3 regions of the Paenibacillus hamazuiensis genome follow, and region 1 is predicted to be linked to each of the others. Evidence: riboswitches for the same ligand, from Rfam matches in the RefSeq annotation. Region 1 holds a riboswitch; each other region holds the start of a gene.
The links. Region 1 has a riboswitch for cyclic di-GMP ahead of MYS68_RS12790 (Spo0E family sporulation regulatory protein-aspartic acid phosphatase). Riboswitches for the same ligand answer to the same signal wherever they lie in the genome.

Region 1 (4,595 bases):
CCATTTCGTCGGCCCCCCTGTAATCGGCGGCTTATATTGCACCTGGTCGTGCCATATGCGCACCGTATCGGTCCGCATCAGCTGGGCGATTTCTTCGCAAATGCGCGGGTTGCAGGCGTGTTGGAAGAAGGCGTCGCTGGCCATCCATATGTTCACGATCTGTACGACGGTTTCGCGGCTTGTGATGGACATTCCGTAATCGGCGCCGCCATCCAGCAAATTGCGGTTAAGCACCGGCTGTTTTACGGATTTGCCGGCAATCACCAAATCCAGATCCTCACGCAGACGCTCCACCTCTTCGTCGCTGAGAACGACATCGCCTTTAAGAAAACCGTTCTCGTCAAATTCTTTTATTTGCTCGTCGGTCAACATGGCAATCATCCTTTCCGAAGGTTAGGTTTCGGTAAGACTTACAATTTGAGAATAGCAGGAAATCCGGTTCATTGTCGTTAGAGCTTTCGCAACATAAGTTGCACTTTTCACACAAGTTGTCTGCTGCAACGCTTTTTGCATAAATTGTCTGCTATAATATGGAAGGATGTGAACAAAGGAGCTGAGAACATGCAGAGTCATGTCCATGTCGGGCCGCTTTCCGCGCTCAGGCCCACCGTCAATTTTGCCAACCGCATGAGCACTTCGCCGAGGCAGGAGTGGGGACCGCGCATCATACCCGACTGCCAGCTGCTGTACGTCATCTCCGGACAGGCGGAGCTTGCGCTCGGCCCCGAGCGGTTTCTTCTAACCGCCGGAGACTGCGTTTTTTACGGCTCAGGCAGTCCGCACCGGCTGATGTCGTCGGAGTCCGATCCGTTCATGTTCGCAAGCATCCACTTTAACTGGGACAGGGAGTCGCCGGAGCCGGTACACCCTGTTCCGGGAATCGTCAATTGCCGGTTCGAAGACTTGTCCACGCCCGCAGCCGCTTATTTTGTTCAAGTAAACGAATACGGGGATATCGCCATCCCTCACCGGTTTGCGATCCCGAATCTGGAAGGGCTGTTCATGCAGGTGGTGCGCGAATACCGGTTGGAGGAGATCGGATACGCGTCCACGCTGCGGGCGCTGTTGACCCAACTGCTCGTCGTGATCGTTCGCCATCAGATCAGCGGGCTGCAGACTTCGGCCGACAGGAGAAAAATTGCTCCGGCCCTGGAGGCGATACGGAAGCATCCGTACATCAGCTGGAAAACGGAAGAGCTGGCCGGCATGTGCGGCTATCATCCGACTTATTTCGCTGCGCTGTTTCGGGAAACGGTCGGACATTCGCCCAAGCATTACCTCGTTCTCGAGCGCATACGGAAGGCGAAGCAGCTGCTGCTTGAAGCGGAAACGGTCGAAGAGGTGGCCGAGAAACTGGGCTATACGAGCATTCATTATTTCAGCCGCAACTTCAAATCGGTGACCGGACTTACCCCGTCAGAATTCAGACAGCAAAGCGTCGAGCTGTAACCATAAAAATTTGGAGGTCAGATGCAAATGAAAATCGGTCAAGGCGAGTTTCAGTATGAAGTCGTAAACGGCTGGGCACGGCTGCCGGAACATGCGTCATTCGGCTATACCCACGGAATAGTTGTCGATTCCGAGGACAACGTGTACCTATTTCACACAGGGGCTCCGTCTTTGATGAAATTTGACCGCGAAGGTCGTTATTTGTCCGGCTGGGGAGAGTTTCCGGGAGCCCACGGATGTCTCCTGCACGAGGAGGCGGACGAAGCTTATTTATATTTGACCGATACAAAGCTGGGGATTGTGGTCAAAACGACGCTGGACGGCAAAGAAGTGCTGCGGATCGGTACGCCGGAAATGGAAGGAGTGTATGATACGGAGCGCAGATTCGTTCCGACCGACGTCGCCGTGGCGCCGAACGGCGATATTTACGTGGCCGACGGATACGGACAATCGTGGGTTCACCGATACGACCGACGGGGCGAACGCATCCAATCGTGGGGCGGCAAAGGATCGGAGCCGGGCCAAATGTCGTGTCCGCACGGCGTATCCGTATGTCTCCGGGGGAAAGAACCCGAGCTTTATGTCGCGGACCGCGGCAATAACCGGATTCAGGTTTTTACCTTGGACGGCGTACACAAAAGGTTTGTCACGGACGATTTAGATATGCCGTGCAGCTTTTACTTCCGCGGCGGGGAAACGTATATTCCGGATCTTCACAGCAGAGTCACGATTTTGGACGGCGGCGACAGGCTGATCGCCCACTTGGGCGAAGATCCGGAAGCTTTCCGCCAGACGGGCTGGCCGAATTTGCAGAAATCGTATTTCCGGCCGGATAAGTTCAGCTCGCCCCACGGGATTTGTGTAGATTCCAAAGGCGATGTGTATGTGTCCGAATGGATTTCGGACGGGAGGGTGACGAAGTTGAAACGAATGTAAATAAAATATTTTCGAAAATTCAGAAAAATGATAGCGCTTACTAGTAAAAATATGTTATTATTTTTGTAGAATTATATTATCGCTTAAATCGTCGAAAGGGCAAAGCCATTGAAAAATGGCGGCGCAAAGCTACAGGGGCTAACGTTAAGGGACCCCCATAAGACATTATCTCCAGCAGCAAAGTTGATCTTCGCTTTTTGGGGGTTCAAGCTAACAATGCCAGCCAGCTGCCGAATCGAGCATCCTCCGCCGATTTATGCGAATCATGCAAAGGAGGCAGTGTTATGTTGTCCGAATCGCTCCGAATGTATTTGCTGATGGCGGAAATCAAAGCTTTAAAACAATGCATAATCGACCGATACGAGCAGTGCGGAAACTTTCGTGACCCTGTCCTGCTTAAGCTCAGCCAAATTTTGGACAAAAGGCTGAACCGGCTCAGCCGGTCGCAGCTCAAGCAGCGATTGCAGGCGCACGCTGTCTTGGAGCATCGGTAAAGCTAAAAGGTACGCATAGCGGAACATTGTCTGGAATAGAAGTCTGAGAAATCAGGCTTCTTTCTTTTTTGTCCGGCAACTGCGGTTTAAAGTAAAAAAAACACACCGCATTGTAAAAACGCGATTCTTTCGGCCTTAATTGAGAGCGGTTACAATGTAGCTATGACAAACAGGAGGTGAAGAACGTTGAATCCTGCGACTTGGGGGAATAAAGCGGGAAATGCTGCACAGACCGCAAAACCGGCAACGGCGTCCCGCTCCATGGGCAGCTTTCGAAGACGGAAAGCGTTTTGGTGTTATTTGTTTATTTTGCCGCAGCTTTTGATGTTTCTTGTATTCACGCTTTATCCGATCGCGATGAGCTACGTTTACAGCTTTTACCGCTGGAACGGATACGGGCCGCTTGAGGAATTTGTCGGGTTTGGCAATTTTGTGGAGACGGTGTACGACCCGGTTTTTTGGAACGCGTTCAAAAACAACTTTGTTTTTATGGTCTCGTTAGTTTGCGTGCAGGTGCCGCTCGCGCTTATCCTCGCGATCGTTCTCAATTCCTCATGGCTTAAAGGTTCCGCCGCTTACCGGGCGATCTTTTTTCTGCCGGTCGTGACGACTACGGCGGTGGTGGGGCTGGTGATGCGGTTTATTTTCGGCGCCTACAAGGGGCTTGTCAACGAGGTGCTGATCAAGCTGGGCTTGCTCGACAAGCCGGTCGACTGGATCGGCTCCATCGATACGGCGCTGCTGATCGTTATCGTGGTAGGAATATGGAAAAGCTTCGGGATGAAAATGATCTATTGGCTGGCCGGGCTGCAGTCGCTGCCGAAGGAAATTTATGAGGCGGCCCGCGTGGACGGAGCAAACAGCCTGCATCAGTTCCGCTACATTACGGTGCCGCTGCTTCTTCCGGTGGGAAGCGTCATCGTGCTTCTATCGGCCGTTAACGCGCTGCACGTCTTCGATCTGGTCAAGGCGATGACCGAGGGCGGACCGGCCTTTGCTACGGATATGGTCGATCTGTACATTTACCGCTACGCCTTCTCGAGCGCCGGGGAAGCGAGAGTCGGGTTTGCTTCGGCGGCGGGCATTTTTTACGGCATTGCGGTGCTGTTCATCTCGCTGCTACTCGGCGCATTGGTCAAAATGACCGGTGGCAAGTCATCGCAAGGACATTGACATAGGGGGAGAAGCTCATGCATCTGCAGGGAATATATCGCGGGCTGCCGAAGGCGCTAACGCACGCGGGCTTGATCGCAGTCGGGATCGTCTGGATTTATCCGTTCATATGGATGGTCGCCTCATCGCTCAAGACGAATTCGGAATACTTGACGGGAGGGTTGTCGCTGCTGCCGCAAAAGCTGCAGTTCGAGAACTATGCGCGCGCCTGGAAGACGGCTCATTTCTCGACGTATTTTTTCAACACGGTCATCGTTACGTTGTCCACGGTAGCCTTGGTTGTCCTGCTTTGCTCGCTGACCGGCTACGCGCTCGGCCGTTATCAGTTTAAAGGTCGCATCTTATTCGTTTCCGCAGTGACGGCGACGATGTTTATGCCGAAAGGATTTACGATCATTCCGGTATATTCGCTCATCAATGCGATCGGCCTGAACAACACGCTGCTCGGCGTCATTTTGGCCGAATCCGGCGGGGCGCACGTGCTGTTCATCCTGCTGTTCATGACCCATTTCCGCGGGCTGCCCAAGGAACTTGAAGAGTCGG
Region 2 (4,595 bases), 1.1 Mb from region 1:
TCCGTAATAAAAAACTGCTCCTGGTTAAAAAACATCAACGCCTGATTGTAATCGGCGGCCTTCTGCTCAGCCGGATGCTGCTGCTGGGCCGGTTTTTTGCCGAGCCATAAACCGCTCATGGCAGCGCCGCCAAGTACCGCTCCCCCGATCGCTATTCCGGAAGATTTCAGAAAGTTGCGTCTGGACATATGTTTCGGGTTGTTCGAATCTTTGTTTGACACGGAAGCTCCTCCTTAAGATGGTCGATTATCGGACGATAAATTTGGATAAAGTTTCCTGAAGCTCTTGAGCCATTTGGCTGAGCGTTTCGCTGGATGCGGATATCTCTTCCATAGAGGCAAGCTGCTCTTGAGACGAGGCCGCGATCGCCTGCGCGTTCGTGAACGATTTATCCGAAATCGAGGCCACCTCGTTCATCGAGGAAGTGACCTGCTCGGTTCCGGCGGATATTTGCTCCGTGGAAGCGGAAATTTCCTGGATTTGCTCCGTAACGTGCTGAATGGAGCTGTAGATCGTTTCGAATACCGAGCCGACCTGCGTCATTAATTGCGTGCCGCTGTCGACCACGTCGACGCCTTCCTGCATAGCGTGAATCGCTTTGTCCGTCGTTTTCTGCACCTCTTCAATCAGCTCCGCAATGTTGGCGGAAGCCGTCTTCGTCTGGTCGGCAAGCTTCTTCACCTCATTGGCGACGACGGAAAAACCTCTTCCATGTTCACCCGCGCGCGCAGCCTCGATCGAGGCGTTGAGCGAGAGCATTTGGGTTTGGTTGGCAATTTCCCCGATGACATGAACGATTTCGCCGATTTTGGAAGAAAGCTCTCCGAGCTGCGAAATTTCCGACGAAGTCCGTTTGACGGTCGTCTGAATCGCATCCATTTGGGCAACCGCCTTTTGCACGACTACATTCCCCTGCTTGGCCTCTTCGGACGAGCTTAACGCAGCGTCGGACACGCTTGCCGCAGACCCGGCGATCCGCGTAATCCCGACAGACATCTCCTCCATCGCGGCCACATTTTGCTGAGCTGCCTGCGCTTGCTTCTCCGAGCCGCCGACCACATTATCGAGGGAGATGCCGATTTGCTTGGAAGACTCGACGTTTTGCGCCGAAATCGCCGTTAACTCCTCGGAGGAAGCGGCGAGATGCTCCGACGTTTGGTTGACCTGCCTGATCATCGCGCTGATGGAATCGAACATCACGTTCACGCTTTCCGATATTTGTCCGATCTCATCCCGCGTTCTTACGCCAAGCCGGGATGTCAAGTCACCCTCGGCGGCTTGACGGAGCGCGCCAGAAATAACAAGCAGCGGCTTGGAAACCTGCCGGCCCGCGATCAAAGAAACGAGCACGACCAAAATGCAGGCGACCACCAAAATGACAACGCAAATTTTCAAAAATTGGTCCCTGGCGGCATACACTTCCTGACTGTCCTGAGTCACCATCACTTTCCAACCGGTAGTAGGAACGGTGCTGTAGGCCGCCAATTTGTGCTTGCCTTCGGAGTTTACAAAATCGACCGTGCCGACGTCGTTTTGAAAAACCGTATCTTTAAACTGCTGAACTTGCTCGGGACTGAAGAAATCGTCCATTTTTTTGCCGTAATGGTCTTCTTTGGGATGGGAGATGAACGTTCCGGATTCCGACCACAAATACCCGAGTCCGGTATTGCCTATCTTGATCTGGTTGGTCAAGTTGCCCAGTATGGTGGGATTCAAGACGCAGTTGATCGTGCCCAGAAAATTATCGCCGTCCAGCAATGGAACGGACACGACAATGATGTATTTTCCCGTCTTCTGATTGATGAGCATATCGCTGATGGCCGGCTTCTTTGTAGACTTGGCTTTGATGTAATATTCTCTTTCCGCCACATTCGACGTTTGCCCCGACCAGTTCGTGCTGTTGGCGTCTTTATCGACATAAGCGTAATACTCGACCTCCTGGTCCACTTCGCCGATTTGTTTGAGCACGGATAAAATGTGATTTTTGTCCCCCGCTTTAAATTCCGGATGAGCCTTCATAATATTTTGAACGACGTTGATTTTATTCTGAATCCAATAGTCCACGTATCTGGATGTATCCTGCGCCACTTTGATCTCCTTGTCGTTGGCCTCCAGCGTCGTGGCCGAATTGGAAAGCTTCGTCAAAATCAGCGTGGTGATCAGCAGAGGCACAAGGGACAGCAATAAACAGCCGACGACCAGCTTGGCTTTAATGGAATTTTTCAAGCCCCACATCGTTCCCCACTTCAGTTTTTCTCTCATCTCTCTAATCCTCCTATCAAAGTGTGCATGACTATCTATCAGTGAAAACTATTTTCAAAAAAGAACAAAAAAATCCACCCTGACAAAGGATGGATTTCCCTATTCCCTTGTTCGGTAACCCGGCTGCCGTAGAAATAAATTTCCTTAGGCCCGTGGCTTTGCGTCCTCACCTTTCGGGGAGTTTGCCGTTATCGCAAGATAGATAATATGCAGTTTCTTTTTCTTAAACTATATTACGACAAAGCCGTCGAATTTACAACAATATTCAACAAAGTTAAATATTAACTTTCTGAAAACAAGGTCTTTTTTACCAGATACGAAAAAAATACTACGACATTTTTCATAGAAGTTCAATGCAAATTTTTCCCAATTGCTATATTACAGGAAGAAATCGCTCTCCGGACACATCTGCGCAAGCGCGATTCATATACGCAAAAAATACCCGCACTTCCGTTTGGCGAAAGATGCGGGTATTCGTTATGATTGGAACTCAAATGTGAATATGTCGTGCTTTCGCGCGGACGCCTATATCCCGGAGCTGTCCACCAGCTCCAGCTCCTCCACCCGCTCGAACTCGCCGAGCACCTTGTGGCGGAATTCCTGAAACGATACGCTGGCTCTTTTACGCGGATACGGCAGGTCGATCGGGATGATCGTGCGGATTGAGCCCGGTCGCGATTTCATGACGACAACCCGGTTCGCGAGAAACACCGCTTCGTCGATATCGTGCGTGACGAGAATCATCGTCGTTCCGTTTTCCCGCCATATATCGAGCAGAGCTTCCTGCATGTGGGCCCTGGTGAACGCATCCAATGCTCCGAACGGCTCGTCGAGCAGCAGCACCTTGGGCCTGCGCAGCAGCGCCCTGGCGATCGCCACGCGCTGCGCCATGCCTCCCGACAGCTCGCGCGGGTACGCTTTTTCGAAGCCCTGCAGCTTGACAAGCTCAATCAGCTCGTTTACGCGGCTGCGTACCCCGGGATCGCTCAGCGGCAAATCGGCGGCGATGTTTTTCTCCACCGTCAGCCATGGGAACAGCCGGTGCTCCTGAAAAATAAACCCTTTATCGATGCCGGGAGCCTTCACCGGACTGCCGCCGAGCTCGACCAGCCCGTCGTGTTTCGTATCCAGCCCGGCGATGATTTTCAGCAAGGTGCTTTTGCCGCAGCCGCTCGGCCCGATGATCGTAATGAATTCCCCCTGCTTCACATGAAGCTGAATCTGATCCAGCACCCGGATCGCCCCTTGCGGGCCGGCGAACGACTTGTTCAAACGTTCGATTTTGAGCTGCGCTTCCTTACTCATCCGAATCCCCTCCTTATTTTTGCGTACCTAACTCCTTCAGCGCCTGCTCGACATACTTGTTTTCAATAACCTTGGACGTATCGAGCTTTTTGTTGATCGCTCCGACGGAGTACAGGAAATCGGCCTGTTCCTGATGTGCTTTGGCATACTCGGGCGTTGCCGGCGAGAGGATCGGGCTGGAGTTTTTCAGCACCTGGTCGACGATCGCGCGGTCCAGCTTCTGCGACTTGGACAGCTCCTCGGCCACCTCGTCGAAATGTCCCGTATAATATTTGCGCGCCTCCTCGTAAGCTTTCAGGAACACGACGGCAAGATCGGGATGATCCTGCAAAAACTTCGTTCTGGCGATCAGGAAGCTTGGCGCGTTGATGTTCAGATCTTGCCCCGATACCAATATTTTCGCTCCGGTTTGAAACACCGCCGTCGTGGCGTAAGGCTCCCATATCGACCAGGCGTCGACGGCTCCGGAATCCAGTGCCGGTCTCGCTTCGTCCGGCTGCAGCTGGATTTCCTTCACATCGCTGCCCTTCAGGCCGGCACGGTCGATCGCCATGTATAAGAAGTTGTAGGCGCTGCTGCCTTTGGCGACGGCGATTTTTTTGCCTTTTAAATCTTTCAGCTCCTTGATCGGGCTGTTTTTCGGAATGACGATAAAATTGCCGGTTTTCCCGTCCGAAGTGACCGCGATCGCTTTAAAATCGACGCCGCCCGTCTGTGCGGAAACGACCGGCGTTCCGCCGACGGCGCCGAAATCGATCCGGCCCGCGGCGATCGCCTCAAAATGCGGAGGTCCGCTGGCAAATTCGGTCCATTTGACTTCCGCGCCTGCTTTGGCGAACGCCTTCTCGAAATAGCCCTTTTCCCGGGCATACGGGAAAATGCCCGTCTTGCCTTGTACGCCGATGTTGACGACGACCTTCTCCTTGGCCGCTCCGGATGCCGGCTGCGCTCCTCCGGAAGCTGCGGCGTTCGAAGAGCCGGCGTTTTGCGCGGTGCCGCAGCCCGCCAGCGCTGCCATCCATACAGCC
Region 3 (4,595 bases), 2.3 Mb from region 1:
TGGTTAAATTCCGTTTTGTAGCTGATCGACACCGGTCCGGAAAGATCATTGTTAAATGCAATCGTAAAACCTTCCTCCACCGGAACGCTGCTATCCGGAATGTAATCTGCCGGACTGCTCAATTTCCCCGTCCCATCCGTAATCACCAAAGTGTCGGGAAGCCATTTCATCCCTCCGTTAGGGAACCTGTCCGTAAGCGTAACGCCGCTCATCGGCTGGCTGTCGCCGTTTAACACAATGTTCCAGGTTACCGTTTTGGCTTTGTAATCAACTCCGTAGACGCTTTTGACGACAACCGCCTGAGTGATATCACGGGTGGCGGTACCGCTTCCTCCACTTGCGGAGGTAACCTTGTTCGTAATTTTTGCGTCATCGATGACCCGGCCGACCGCGCGGGTTTGGTAAATGATTTCGTACGCAGAGGTTACGGCATGGTTGAATTGCAGCTTGAAGCCGTCCTTGCCCGCAGCGTTTTCCGGAGTCACCGTGTATTGGCCGGCGGGACCCTCGGTCAGCTCGCCGCCCCGCGTCTCTTTGCCGGACGCGTCCAGCGTAATCGGATAAACATGAAGCGAACCCGCAACCAATTGCTGCGTATCGTTGAACAAATCGGTTAAGACCGCATCCGTTTGCGCTATCGTCTTTTCGTTGTAATTGTATTTGACGGACCAACCGACGGTTTGCGTCTTCGAATCATAATCGGTTGTTGACTTGGCCAACGCGCTTCCGTACTGAACGTTAACGGTAGCCGTTGCACTCGCCGGCGTTTTGTTACTGCCTGCGAATGTTGCCGTATTGATAAACGAGACTTTATCCATATCGTTGATCGGCGTCGTAAACCGGATGCGGTATGCATTCTGCATAGGGTCGTCCTTAAAGCTGACTTTCAGCAAATTTCCGGTCGTATCCACCGTATAACGATCGGGTGTCACAGGCGCGCCTTGGCTTACCGTTCCGTCCAGATTCACATTCAATTGATAAACGGCCACTGTGACCGGCGCCGAAAGCCCGGCCGGAATCGGATCCGTTACCACCGCGTTTTGCACGGAATCCAGCATCTTGTTCACGTCGACGGACCAATTGATATTTTTGGCATTAAAGCCATCGGGTGCGCCGCTTTTATCTATCGTCGATACCGCGTTTGGCTTGAATCGAAGCGTAAACACCTGATCGCCGCCGTGGACCGGAATGACGATTGTCTGGGTGGTGCTTCCCGTTATTTGCTTAACGTCGAATTGCGTGTTGAAAGTGAGAATGCCATGAACGTAGGAATGCGATTCGATGTAGTCGTTAAAAGTCATCGCGACCCGATGATCGGCTGCAGTTACCTGAAACGTTCCGACATCGTCGTCATCGATTTTCAACAGACCTCCAAAATCGTTAAACAATAAAAATTGCTGCGGCAGCGAAAACGTAAATGTATCCCCCGCACGGTAGCCATGACCGTTTGGCAGCGACCACGCGTAGTCGAGCCGTACCTTGGAGCCCTGCTCGTAAACGTTGTCCGTTACTACCTGACCTTGGCTGTCGTAGACCGCCATCGTCACGCTGGTCAAAATGTTTTCCGGAATAGCCGAAGCTCGGGCCACAGCCAAGCCGAATCCGTTCAAAACTTGCATTAAAATCATAAGTGCGACCAGCATTGTGCTGATCTTTCTCTTTAGCATTTGCTTCTCAACGCCTCTCCTTCTCCTCTTCGTCCCATTTTTTTCTCGGTCTAGTTGCCTTATTTAAGATACCGATTGTTCCGGTCATGTCCGTTTTTCCATCCGTCCCCCTCCTTCTGCATAAAATTGGATTTTTAAGGCCCCTGTAGCATTCTAAAATATGGATCTGAACTTTTTCTAAACAACGCAAAAAAACCGCCTCGAAACAAAGGCGGGTATCGGTATTCGGGATGTTTGACAAGCGGCGTATCAATATATTTTGCTGACGGTATAATCCTTCGCATCTTTTACCAACGGAGTCTCTTGTCCGTTTTGCAGTCGGACGGCGTCATATGTAGTATCGATGGTGATCCACTCGCCGCTCTCTTTCAAAAAAACTTGATTCCAAGCGTGGTATGTATCGGGCGCTTCGTTGGCATACCCCATAACGAGACGGGTCGGAATGTCGACACTTCTCGCCATTGCGGCAAAAGTTGCCGCAAAATCGTAACAAATACCTTTCGAAGCATCGTAAATTTCGTCGAGCTGAGGGAGATAACCGGCATCCACGCCGCTCGCTTTCTCGTAATCATATGTAAAATGCTTGGTAATATAAGCATAGATTGCGGCAACTTTGTCTTTGTCCGACCCGCCGCCGGCAGTTAATGCCTTGGCTTCGACGACCGGTTTCGATTCCGGCTTCCAATCGATCATCGGGATAGATTGTAAAAATACGGCATTTTCGTTATCCAGCTTTAAATCCAAGCTTTCCTGCGCGATGACTTTATATTTGCTGCCTTCCGCCGCCTCCGCAATCAGAACGCTGTAGCTGCCGTTTCCAAGCTGCAGCGGATAACGTCCGCCTTTGACCAGCGCATAATCATATTTAACGCTCCCTTTGGCAATGCGGACTATCGCTTTCGCGTCTTTATTGTCGGGATAGTTCACCGTAATGATTCCTTGACCCAGAGAGCTTTTGTCGATGACCGCCGAAGCGGCTTCTATGCCTTGCGGCGCAGCGATCAGTAAGAACAACGCCGACAACACGGTTACGAGAGCCCTGGAAAGCATAAAAAAACTCTCCTTTCGGTAACTGGCTGCCATCACAGCACGAATGCTGCGGAAGGCCCTGTAGCTTTGCGTCTTTGGCTTTCGCCAAATTTGCCTTTATCGGTGGAAAGAACCGAAATCATATATGAATGATGAAGAAACTTGTCTTATTTTGTAATGTACCACATATTCAAAGCTTTGACCAGAAAAAAATTATTTCCCGTCTTCAATCAATTTTCCTTTGACCGCAATTCGGTGGGTCGGGTTTTCCATAGGGTGGCAGGTGATCAAGGTAATCTCCCGGTCTTTGCCGTTTCCTTTCAACACCCAAACCTCCTTCGGCAAAACGTACAGTTTTTCTTCAACTTTGTAACGGTAATTGCGGCCGCCTGCGTCCACCTCGACGATATCTCCCGCCTCGACCTCGTCCAATCTGTTGAAGTTTTTTCCGTAGGTCAGATTCCTGTGCCCGGCGATCGCATAGTTGCCGACAGCTCCCGGTCTTCCGGTATTCTCGATGCTGGCAACGGAGATTTTCATATTTTTTGCCGTCGCCCCTTTGAGGATCGGCAGCTTCAAATTAATCTTGTCTATGACCAGAACGCCCTCCACGTTTTCGTCCGCAACCGGGGTTTGAACCGGAATCGGAGCTGCAGGTTGTTCCGCGCGCAAAGGCATAAGCGGAGCGCCGGAGAGCAAGCGTTCTTCGGGCACGGGCGCAGCGGAGACATCGGGCGCCGGCCCCGTCTCCGGCTCCGTTCGATCGAGAAGCAGCAGGTTACTTTCCCACTGCGCCAAAATTTTTTGCTGCAGGTAGCTCTCATAGCGGTCGTTCACCGTAGGATAAGCGAGCAGACCGATGCCAAGGATCATGCATGCGGCCGGAATCATTTTCTTTATCGTTGCACGCAACCTGCCTCTACCTCTCATGCTCTAATTTGTTTCGGTATTATTCGTTCCATTCCCTTTTGCGGGCCGGACCTCCGTTTTCTACCGGAAGCGAAAAACCCGGGATCTTCACTTTTTTCATAGTGTCGTCTCCCGGGTCCAAAAATAAGCATTCAATTCCGTCTTGTTGCGAACAGGTTTAATAAGCGAGCGAGAACAGCCCGTTGATGTGCGACAAATACCGCACGTTGCTCGCTTCCTTCATCAGCGATGCCGGCGTGCCTTTCAGGCGCAGCTGGCTCCCGCCGATCGTGCCGATCGCGTCCTTGCGTCCAAGGCTGGCGAGCGTTCCCGAGAATACCGGCTTAAACTCCTTCAAAGGCAGCCCTTTGAATTCGGCGTACAGGTTGTAGCCGACGGTTTCGCCCATCTGCCATGCGATCTGCGCGCTTGGCGGATACGGGCGGCCTTCCGGACTCATCACGACGGCGCTGTCGCCGGCCAGGAAAACATCCGGATGCGAGGTCGACTTCAGGCCTGCCGTCACGGTGGCGCGGCCGCGGTTGTTCTCGATGCCGGAAGCGGCTACCACGCTGTTGCCCGTGACGCCGCCGGTCCATACGAGCGTGTTCGTCTCGATCGACGTGCCGTCCTTCAAAATGACATTGCGGCCCTGCACTTCCGTTACGGCCACGCCGGTCAAAATTTTGACGCCGCGTTTTGTAAGCGATGCATGTGCGCGCTCCACAAGCTCCGGCGCAAAACCCGGAAGAATGGCAGGGCCCGCTTCCACGCAGTAAAGCGAAATGTCATCAAAGTTAACACCTTTTTGAATGCACAGCTCCGGAAGCGTATCGACCATTTCCCCGATCAGCTCGATGCCGGTCAAACCGCCTCCGCCGATCACGAAGGTTGCATCCGCTTTGTTGCCGGATTCGCGGTACGCGTCGAGACGTGCGGCCACATGGGCGCGCACGCGGTTTGCTTCCTCCACCGACTTCAGCGTCATGC

Region 2: it holds a riboswitch for cyclic di-GMP, as region 1 does, so the genes downstream of both, MYS68_RS17440 (methyl-accepting chemotaxis protein) here and MYS68_RS12790 (Spo0E family sporulation regulatory protein-aspartic acid phosphatase) in region 1, are expected to answer to the same signal.
Region 3: it holds a riboswitch for cyclic di-GMP, as region 1 does, so the genes downstream of both, MYS68_RS02520 (transglutaminase-like domain-containing protein) here and MYS68_RS12790 (Spo0E family sporulation regulatory protein-aspartic acid phosphatase) in region 1, are expected to answer to the same signal.

What each region holds. Positions count from the first base shown of each region.
Region 1 is NZ_JALRMO010000001.1:2,920,386-2,924,980, reverse strand. Features, by position in the region: gene MYS68_RS12805 (phytanoyl-CoA dioxygenase family protein) at 1-372, opposite strand, end outside; gene MYS68_RS12800 (helix-turn-helix transcriptional regulator) at 562-1,449, shown strand; gene MYS68_RS12795 (NHL repeat-containing protein) at 1,477-2,385, shown strand; cyclic di-GMP riboswitch class I at 2,474-2,531, shown strand; gene MYS68_RS12790 (Spo0E family sporulation regulatory protein-aspartic acid phosphatase) at 2,670-2,879, shown strand; gene MYS68_RS12785 (carbohydrate ABC transporter permease) at 3,066-4,052, shown strand; gene MYS68_RS12780 (carbohydrate ABC transporter permease) at 4,070-4,595, shown strand, end outside.
Region 2 is NZ_JALRMO010000001.1:3,981,946-3,986,540, forward strand. Features, by position in the region: gene MYS68_RS17435 (gluconate 2-dehydrogenase subunit 3 family protein) at 1-221, opposite strand, end outside; gene MYS68_RS17440 (methyl-accepting chemotaxis protein) at 247-2,262, opposite strand; cyclic di-GMP riboswitch class I at 2,373-2,459, opposite strand; gene MYS68_RS17445 (ABC transporter ATP-binding protein) at 2,788-3,567, opposite strand; gene MYS68_RS17450 (aliphatic sulfonate ABC transporter substrate-binding protein) at 3,581-4,595, opposite strand, start outside.
Region 3 is NZ_JALRMO010000001.1:621,898-626,492, reverse strand. Features, by position in the region: gene MYS68_RS02525 (collagen binding domain-containing protein) at 1-1,667, opposite strand, end outside; gene MYS68_RS02520 (transglutaminase-like domain-containing protein) at 1,917-2,717, opposite strand; cyclic di-GMP riboswitch class I at 2,732-2,822, opposite strand; gene MYS68_RS02515 (class D sortase) at 2,910-3,608, opposite strand; gene MYS68_RS02510 (NAD(P)/FAD-dependent oxidoreductase) at 3,784-4,595, opposite strand, start outside.